2 regions of the Pseudothermotoga elfii DSM 9442 genome follow, and region 1 is predicted to be linked to the other one. Evidence: riboswitches for the same ligand, from Rfam matches in the RefSeq annotation. Region 1 holds a riboswitch; the other holds the start of a gene.
What was found. Region 1 has a riboswitch for thiamine pyrophosphate ahead of TEL01S_RS06665 (thiamine ABC transporter substrate-binding protein). Riboswitches for the same ligand answer to the same signal wherever they lie in the genome.
Positions count from the first base shown of each region.

Region 2: linked by a shared signal. The riboswitch ahead of TEL01S_RS09050 (sulfide-dependent adenosine diphosphate thiazole synthase) and the one ahead of TEL01S_RS06665 (thiamine ABC transporter substrate-binding protein) in region 1 are both predicted to bind thiamine pyrophosphate.

Region 1 is NC_022792.1:1,375,795-1,380,221, reverse strand. It holds gene TEL01S_RS06675 (amidohydrolase family protein) at 1-327, opposite strand, end outside; gene TEL01S_RS06670 (ABC transporter permease) at 356-1,894, opposite strand; gene TEL01S_RS06665 (thiamine ABC transporter substrate-binding protein) at 1,891-2,877, opposite strand; TPP riboswitch at 2,923-3,031, opposite strand; gene TEL01S_RS06660 (lysine exporter LysO family protein) at 3,122-3,697, opposite strand; gene TEL01S_RS06655 (LysO family transporter) at 3,694-3,966, opposite strand; gene TEL01S_RS06650 (glycoside hydrolase family 2 TIM barrel-domain containing protein) at 3,970-4,427, opposite strand, start outside.
Region 2 is NC_022792.1:1,852,555-1,856,981, reverse strand. It holds gene TEL01S_RS09060 (sugar phosphate isomerase/epimerase family protein) at 1-26, opposite strand, end outside; gene thiC (phosphomethylpyrimidine synthase ThiC) at 23-1,297, opposite strand; gene TEL01S_RS09050 (sulfide-dependent adenosine diphosphate thiazole synthase) at 1,303-2,049, opposite strand; TPP riboswitch at 2,103-2,213, opposite strand; gene TEL01S_RS09045 (TM1266 family iron-only hydrogenase system putative regulator) at 2,376-2,618, shown strand; gene hydG ([FeFe] hydrogenase H-cluster radical SAM maturase HydG) at 2,630-4,045, shown strand; gene hydE ([FeFe] hydrogenase H-cluster radical SAM maturase HydE) at 4,261-4,427, shown strand, end outside.

The DNA of each region.
Region 1 (4,427 bases):
TTTTGGATTTTCATAGCTGGCCAGATCTTGAATTTTATCAAAATCAAAGATCACTATGTCAGCAGCCATCTTTGGTCGAATGATTCCTCGGTCAAACAACCCAATTCTTCGTGCCGGAAAAGATGTCATTTTGTAGACAGCCTCCAATGTGATTGCTTTGAGCTCTTTGACATAGCGAGCAATTACCCTTGGAAAAGTGCCAAAGTTCCTGGGATATAAATGTCCATGCGAGAGAATACCATCAGGTAAGGCACTGCCATCAGAGCCAATCATTGAAAATGGGCCTATCTTTTTCACATCTTCTTCATCCGTGGCAAATCTCATCATGCTAAACTTCGATTTTCTTCAAAATAAATTATTCGGTTTGCTCAGAAATGAAGAACAGAATCAAAACAATCCACATTAGGATAGAATTCAAAGCCTGTGCTTCGCCGATATGACGTGTGCTGAAAAGTTTATAGGTTGCAACAGATAGAGTGGTCAATTGACCTTCTGACAGAATAATTGTCGCTGTGATCTCACCAAGTGCTATGGCCATACAAAATGCAAAAGTTCCTAACAGTTCTTTTTTGAAAACAGGCAATATTATTTTAAAAAACCTTTTTACAGAACCACACCCATCAATTTTACTGGCTTCTTCTATTTCTTTTGGAAAACTCCTCCAGACATTTTGAAGTGAACTGTGAACCAGAGGTAGTGATATCAATGCATAAATACCACCAAGTTTGATCGCCTGAGGTGCTTCAAAAAGAATCATTCCAAAAGCCATTGTGGCAGGAGAGATTGCAACAGGAAGATACGTCAAGATTGATAAAAAACTTCTATACCTGATCGAAGCATATGAGCTGACTAATCCAAGAATGCACACGCATCCTCCGACTATTGAACTAAGTAAAACGCTGTAAATAATCACAGGCCAGGCGTTCGCACCGATTATCCATTCGGCACTTTGACTGAACAAATTTCTGAAGTTTTCAAGTGTGAAAATCCCTCCATATTTTAAAAATCCTCCCAGAGAAGCCATACTCAGAGGTAAGAAAACAAATAATCCAACAACAGCGATATAAAAGTAAGACCATCTTGGTTTTTCTTCTTTGAGTGCTTCGCCAAAAGATTGCTGAGATTTGCTGGATAAGATTAGGAAGACAAAACTTACAGATGCCACGAAAATCATTTGGAATAACGTGAGAGCCAGTGCGCTTTCGAAATCCAGAAGCACTTTGAGGTACATATATATACTTACTTCAATAGTCGAATATTTGATTCCCCCCAATATCAAAACGACAGCAAAACTGGTGAAGCAATAAAGATAAGAAAGAGAAAAAGCCGCCCCAACTGCTGGTGCTATCAAAGGTAGTTCTATATACCAAAACCTCTTGAATCTCGAAGCTCCTTCAATGTTAGCCATTTCAAGAAAATTTCTGTCTATCCTTTCGAAAGCATCACCAACGATTCTTATGAACAGGGGAAAGTTATAGAAAACGTGGCCAATCAAAACAGCGGTGAATGTATAAAGTATTCTGATTTTAAGATTAAAAAAAGATAATATCCAGTTCACTATTCCATTATTACCAAAGGTGAGTAAAAAACCAATAGCCATCGATATACCAGGAAGGACAAAAGGCACCATGCTTGCAGATTTCAAAAAACTCTTCGCAACCTTTGGAAGCTTTGTTCTTGCAAATAAATAAGCGCCTGGTATTCCAAGAAGCATTGTTAAAAAAGCTGACAGCAGAGCTTGAAAAGCTGTGAATCTGATAATAGCTGCATTTTTTGAGAGTACTTGAGAGATATTCCAGACTGGAAATTTTGAGAACAGCAGGAAAAGCGGGTAAATCAAAAAGGTGCCGATAAAGATTATCGGCACCAGAATCAAGGTTATCTTTCCTTTCATTTACCTATCATTACCTCTGCCCATTTTTCAAGCCAATCTTTGCCTTTTTGCTCAAAGATACTATAGTCAAATGGCAGTACTTTATCTATCTTTGGTGCATATTTGTAGGCTTTTGGAAGTTCTATCTCTACAACCGGGTACATCCATTGATTCAAGGGAACATGAGATTGAAATTCTTTGCTCAAAACAAATTCGATAAACTTTTTTGCAAGCTCGATGTTCTTGCTGCCTTTTACTATAGCCGCATACTCGATCTGTACAAAAGCACCTTCTTCCATAACTACCGGCAGATACTTCAAACTGCCATATTCATGATAACTGTAAGCACCATCAGTCGCATAACTCACCATTATGTCAGCCTCGCCAGTTTCAAGCATGCTAAACGCTTCATCCCATCCCGGCGTTATGGTCAGAATATTGTTTTTTAAGCTCTTCCAGTAATCCAAAAAACCATCTTCACCAAAGACAGCTACTGTCCAGAGCATAAAAGAAAGTCCTGTACTTGACGTGCGAGGATCCTGAACTACCAGCTTTCTTTTAAATCTTTCATCGAGAAGTTCTTTAAAAGATTTCGGTGGGTTATTGATTTTCTCGGTATTGTAGACCAATGCGATTGCGCCATAATCAAATGGTATACCGTAACCTCGCATATCCAAGAGTTCTTTATTTTTTATCATAGATATGTTTTCAGGAACAAATTTTATCAATAATCCTTCAGAAATTGCACGTTTTAGCAGAGGTTGATCAAGACCAATCACAACATCGGCTTTTGGTTGATCTTTCTCGAGAATCAACCTTGCAAGCACATTTCCTGCATCCCCAAAAGATAGCAACTTCACTTTGACGTTATTTTGCTTTTCAAAAATTGGCAAGACCTTCTGCGCAATTCCTGATGCAAAACTGCTATAAGTGTAGATAACCAGTTCTTGAGAAAATACAGATACTGCAACAATTATTGATAGAACAAGTAGAAATTTTTTCATACGTACCACCTCCTCTAAGATTAAACCCCGCCGGCGGCGGGGTAATTTTGTTTTTGGTTTGCTCCCTACGCCGGCATTACCCGGATCAGGTTCAAGGGTCGAGGACTTCCGTCCTCCTCTCAGCCTCGGGTTAGAAGCTCCCCTGCACAAATATTTACTTGATATTCTCATTTTATCACAAAAAGCAATTTATGTGAATAACCTGACTTTCAGTAGATTGATCGGCAAGATACCATTTATAAAATTATGAGAATATAAATGTTATTAATACTGGCACGAAAGTTGACAGTATAACTCCATGACCAAAAGCAACTAACACTTCTTGTTTTGGCACATATTTAGAAATCAATCCAAGCAGGGTATCCATTGATGTCGCACCAGCGCACGATATTGCACCGTATTTTGTGATTTTTGCCAGAAAAGGCACAACGATGATTGATAAAAGTTCGCGAAAGATGTTTGCAATAAAAGATATGGTGCCCAGAGAATGCGAATGAACCTCACTTATCATGATTGCAGACAAACTGTACCAGCCAAGTCCAGCAGAGGCCCCTACAGCTTCTCTTATGTCGAGCTTGGTGAAAAAACTTGCTATAAAACCACCAAGCAAACTTCCTGTAATTGTTAAAATGCTTAAGATTATGATAGTATTGAGGTTCTTTTTTATTTTACTCAGTATTTTTTCTTCATTGCCTATGCTTATTCCAACAGTGAAGACTAAAGCTACAAGTAGTATTGTAAAAAACCACTCAGGAATTTCAAAATGTATAAACTTGCCAAAAAATATACCTGCTAAAAAAACTGCCAGAGTTTGTATCATTTTTTGCCACCTCTTTTTGAAAAATATTCAAATAACCATGCAAAGATAATGCTGCATCCAGCTGAAAAAAAAGCTATCAATAAACCTGTTATTCCTACACTTGGTAGAACTTTGAGTAAATCCTTGTTTGACCCGAGATTGAGACCCATAAAAAACAAAAGGGCAATAACTATAATATTCACGACGTTAATTTTTTTAGGCAAAGTTACTTTAAAAAAAGCACCTGATACTATGCCTAAGGCAAAGGACAGGATTATAATCAAGGCCAAATCTTATCCCTCCTGAAAATTTTCAAAAAAATTTCTAAGAACCTTGATTGTAAAAGAATATTTGTATTCTCCTGGAAAGAGAATATATTCTGGATGCGGTAAAGCACCCCAGCTGTTATCTCCTCCAAGTCCCATTTGCTTGTGATCTATGTTCACTACAACCAGATTTTTGTACGTTAGTTCATTCACATGGTTTGCTTTTTCAAGATCTTCCAGTTCGAAAGGCCATACGCTAAATTCGATCACAGGATGTCCTTCGACTAAAACAGTGATTCCGTAATCATCGGATATACTAAACCATCTAACATCTGTCCTCTGTCCAGTTTCTTGAGGTCTTACATATTTATGTATCATACCCTCAACTGTGCTTCTATACAGACCAACAGGCGCTCCTGTCTTTCTATCGCAATAATTTTCATGTGGTCCCCGGCCATACCACGACACGTACTTGAAATCACCAA
Region 2 (4,427 bases), 480 kb from region 1:
ATGCTTGTGGAAACGCCTTTTCTCAAAAAAACTCCTCCACGATTTTTATTGCACAGAAAGGGCCACACATAGAGCAACCTTCATGTAAATAAGGCCTTTCTTTATATTTCTTCCTCGCCAAATCTTTTCCAAGTGACAATTTAAACATTTCTTCCCAGTTGAAATTTTTTCTTGACAATGCCATTTGTTTCTCTAACCACCATGCCTTTCTGTTTCCACGTGCTAAATCCGCAATGGCAGCGGCTATTTTGGATGCTATCACGCCTTCTCTCACATCCTCAATTGTTGGAAGAGATATATGTTCTGAAGGAGTTACATAGCAAAGAAAATCTGCTCCATAGTAACCTGCCAGAGCCCCACCAATAGCACAGGCAATATGGTCATATCCCATAGCTCTATCTGTTGGGAGTGGTCCAAGAAGAAAAATCGGAGCATCTTCTCCTATTTTTTTCATGAGTTTCACATTCAATTCCACTTCATTTAAAGGTATATGACCAGGGCCTTCTAACATCACCTGAACACCTTTTTCTCTTGCTTTTTCAACAAGTTCCCTCATTACAAAAAGCTCCTCGAATTGCTGTACATCACTCGCATCTAACACAGTCCCGGGTCTCATGCCATCTCCCAGGCTCAGTGTAATGTCGTAATCCTTAGCAATATCCAAAAGTTCATCGAAATACTCGTAAAATGGGTTTTCTTTGTTGTTTTTAATCATCCAGCCAGCTATGATTGCTCCTCCTCTGCTCACTACCTTCAAAATGCGTCCTGAATTTTTCACGTGTTCCAGAACTTTCTTTGTTATCCCAGCGTGTATTGTCATGAAGTCGATCCCATCCTCCGCATGGGAAATAACCATATTGAGAAAATCTTTTTCAGAGAAATCCACCACATTTTTCTTCAACTGGTAACTTTTCATAGCAGAGTCGTAGATAGGAACGGACCCCACAGGAACGGCTGAGAGATCTATAATAGCCTTTCTGATTTCTTTAAGATCGCCCCAGGTAGAAAGTACCATCAGAGAATCTGCACCATATTCAATCGCCACTCTGGCTTTTTCTTTCTCTTCTTCCAGTGAGAAAAAGGCCTGTGATGTTCCTATGTTCGCATTCACTTTCACGGTGAACCCTTCTCCGACTATCATGGGTTTTTCTATTTTGTGAAGCTTGTTCTTTGGAAGGACAGCTTTTCCATATGCCAATCTTTGTTGGATTACTTCTACATCTACATCTTCGTATTCAGCGACTCTTTTCATCTCCTCTGATGATGTTCCTTTTTGAGCTATTTCCATTTGAGTCATGATAATCACCTCAATTTTTCTTCTATGATCTGAGCTATTTTTTTGCCGGAAAGGATCATGCCACCAAATATGGGTCCCATTCGAGGACCACCATGTACAGCACATGCTGCCATCCCTGAGGCCATCAATCCCGGAAATATCTCACCTGTATTTTCTACGACGAATTGTTCAGCTTCATCAGCATTCATAGGTAACTCCATTTTCATTTCGATAAGCCCCCTTTTTGCCAGGAGTGATGCCACATTTGCTGGATGCCCTGTTCCATCTATAACGAAAGAGGCTTTCACAGTTATAGGATCGACATGCAATCCCAATCTCATGGTAGGCCCCCAATTTATAACTACACCACATACTTTTCCATCTTGCATAGCCACATCTTCAACAGAAATATTATTGAAAACAGTCGCACCAACCATAGTAGTTCTATAGAGAAGGGCTGAGGCAAAATGTACAGAATCAACCAGTACATGATTTTCTTGAATCACGTAAGTTATTTCTAATTCATTCAGAAAATCTTCCAGTTCTTTTTCCAGAACAATCTCATTAAACATCATTCCTCCTCCCCAAATACCTCCCCCGGGCGTATTTTTCTCCTCAAATATTGCTACTTTAAAGCCTTTTTTCGCCAGTTCGTAAGCTGCTGTTAAACCACTTGGGCCTGCTCCAACTATCGCTACATCAAGTTCCAGAAAACTCCTTAATTTCTTGAAATACCTGTTAACTATTAACGTAGAGATCATCGTATCTTTCACAAAAATTCCTCCTTTTTTGAAATAAAAACCCCCGCACATACGGCGGAGGTTTTATATTCATTTTTCTCCATTCCCTCCGCCAGCATTACCTGGATCAGGTTCATTGGGTCGAGGACTTTCGTCCTCCTCTCAGCCCCAAAACAGGAGCTCCCCATGGAGAAAGAATTTATTCAATTTACAATTGAAATTGTAACTATTTCTTTTGGCAATATTGTATAATTAATGTGAACTTCTGAGGTGAAGGAATTTTTCTGACACCGAGGAAGGATGGGCTATGCAATTGATTGCCCCCTTTCTCGGTGCTAAAAGAGAAAGGGGGTTTTGTTTTGGAAAGATTCTACATAGTCAATATCATCGTTGAAGACAGACAAAATGCCTACAGGCAGGTCAACGAATTCCTTCACAATTTTGCCGAAGTAATAAGGTTAAGAGTAGGTTATCCTGTACCAGATGAAAACATAGCTATTATTTTGCTTGTGGTGAAAGCAAGCAATGATCTGATTGGTAGTATGAGCGGAAAACTTGGACAAATAAAAGGAGTGAAGGTAAAAACAATGCCTATTAAATGAGAGGTGAAATTATGTATACATTTGTTAAAAAGATACTCGATAGCGAATCATTTATCCCGCATGAAGAAATAAACAGGTTGTTATCTCTGACGAAAAATCCTGATAAAAAATACATAGAAGAAATACTTGAAAAATCTTTGAACAAAGAAAGATTAGATCTTTCAGAGACGGCAGCGCTTTTGAATGCTGAAAATCCCGAGCTTGTTGAAATGATATTTACCGCAGCAAAATCTTTGAAAGAAAAAATATATGGCAACAGAATTGTTTTGTTTGCACCGCTTTATATTGGAAATGAATGTATAAACAACTGCTCATATTGTGGTTTTCGAAGCGAGAATAAACAAGTTATCAGAAAAACTCTTACAGATGAAGAACTCACAAATGAGCTGTTTGCGCTGACTTCAAAAGGGCACAAAAGACTGATAGTAGTTTTTGGTGAGCATCCTGTGTATTCACCCGAGTACATTGCAAAAACTATAGAAAAAATTTATTCTTACAGAAACGGTAATGGTGAAATAAGAAGGGTAAATGTGAATGCTGCTCCACAAACAGTGGAAGGATACAAAACGATAAGAAATGCTGGTATAGGTACGTTTCAAATTTTTCAGGAAACCTATCATCTCCCAACGTATAAGAAATACCACAAAGCCGGCCCAAAATCATCTTATACTTACAGATTATTCGGCCTTGATAGAGCCATGATAGCCGGAATAGATGATGTTGGAATAGGTGCGTTGTTTGGTTTGTATGATTGGAAATTTGAAGTGATGGGATTAATGTGTCATACAAGACATCTTGAAGAAAGATTTGGCGTTGGACCACATACAATATCTTTTCCAAGAATAGAACCTGCTGTTGGAACTCCTTTAACAGAGAAGCCCCCGTATGCTGTCAGCGATTATGATTTCAAAAGGCTTGTTGCGATCATAAGGCTTTCTGTGCCATATACAGGTTTGATATTAACAGCAAGGGAAAAAGTGCAACTCAGAGATGAGGTGATAAAACTTGGCGTTTCTCAGATAGATGCAGGCTCCAGTATAGGCGTTGGGTCATATGCTCAGAAAGATCAGGAGATTGTCAGGAAAAGTCAATTTATACTCGGAGATACAAGAACCCTGGATGAAGTAATAAAAGAACTTGCTATGGAAGGTTATATTCCTTCTTTCTGCACAGCTTGCTATAGAGCAGGAAGAACTGGCCAGCATTTTATGGAATTTGCTATACCCGGTTTTGTGAAAGAATTTTGCACACCGAACGCTCTTTTAACTTTCAAAGAATATCTGATCGATTATGCCACAAATGAAACGAAACTTATAGGCGAGAAACTTATCGAAAAAGAGCTTCTGAAAATACCAGATTCGAGACGTGAAACTGTTAGAAAAATGCTTGTGAATATCGAGAAAGGCGAACGTGATGTCAGGCTGTAAGAAGATACTCGAACATATTTCTGAAAAGTTTCACTGCAAGGTGTGGGTTTGCAAAAAGGTTGGAAGAAGAATTTCCTTCATAAATGATCTTAAAGCGGGTATAGAAAAATTTGAGCCTCCTCAAGTTATTTGTGAAGATGACAGATACGTTGTTTTAGCTCAGGTTGAAAAACCGAGTTCTGAGATGGTTGAGCTATGCTGGAAGGTGATTGATTGTGTTCGAAGGTGTTTTGAAGAAAATCCTGAACCATCCGGAAAAAGTTGATCTCGAAGAAATAGCATTTTTACTTTCAGATTCAAGAGTAGATGAAAAACTGTTTGCGCTTGCAGATGAAGTCAGGCAAAAATATATGGGAAAAGACGTGTATCTCAGAGGAATAAT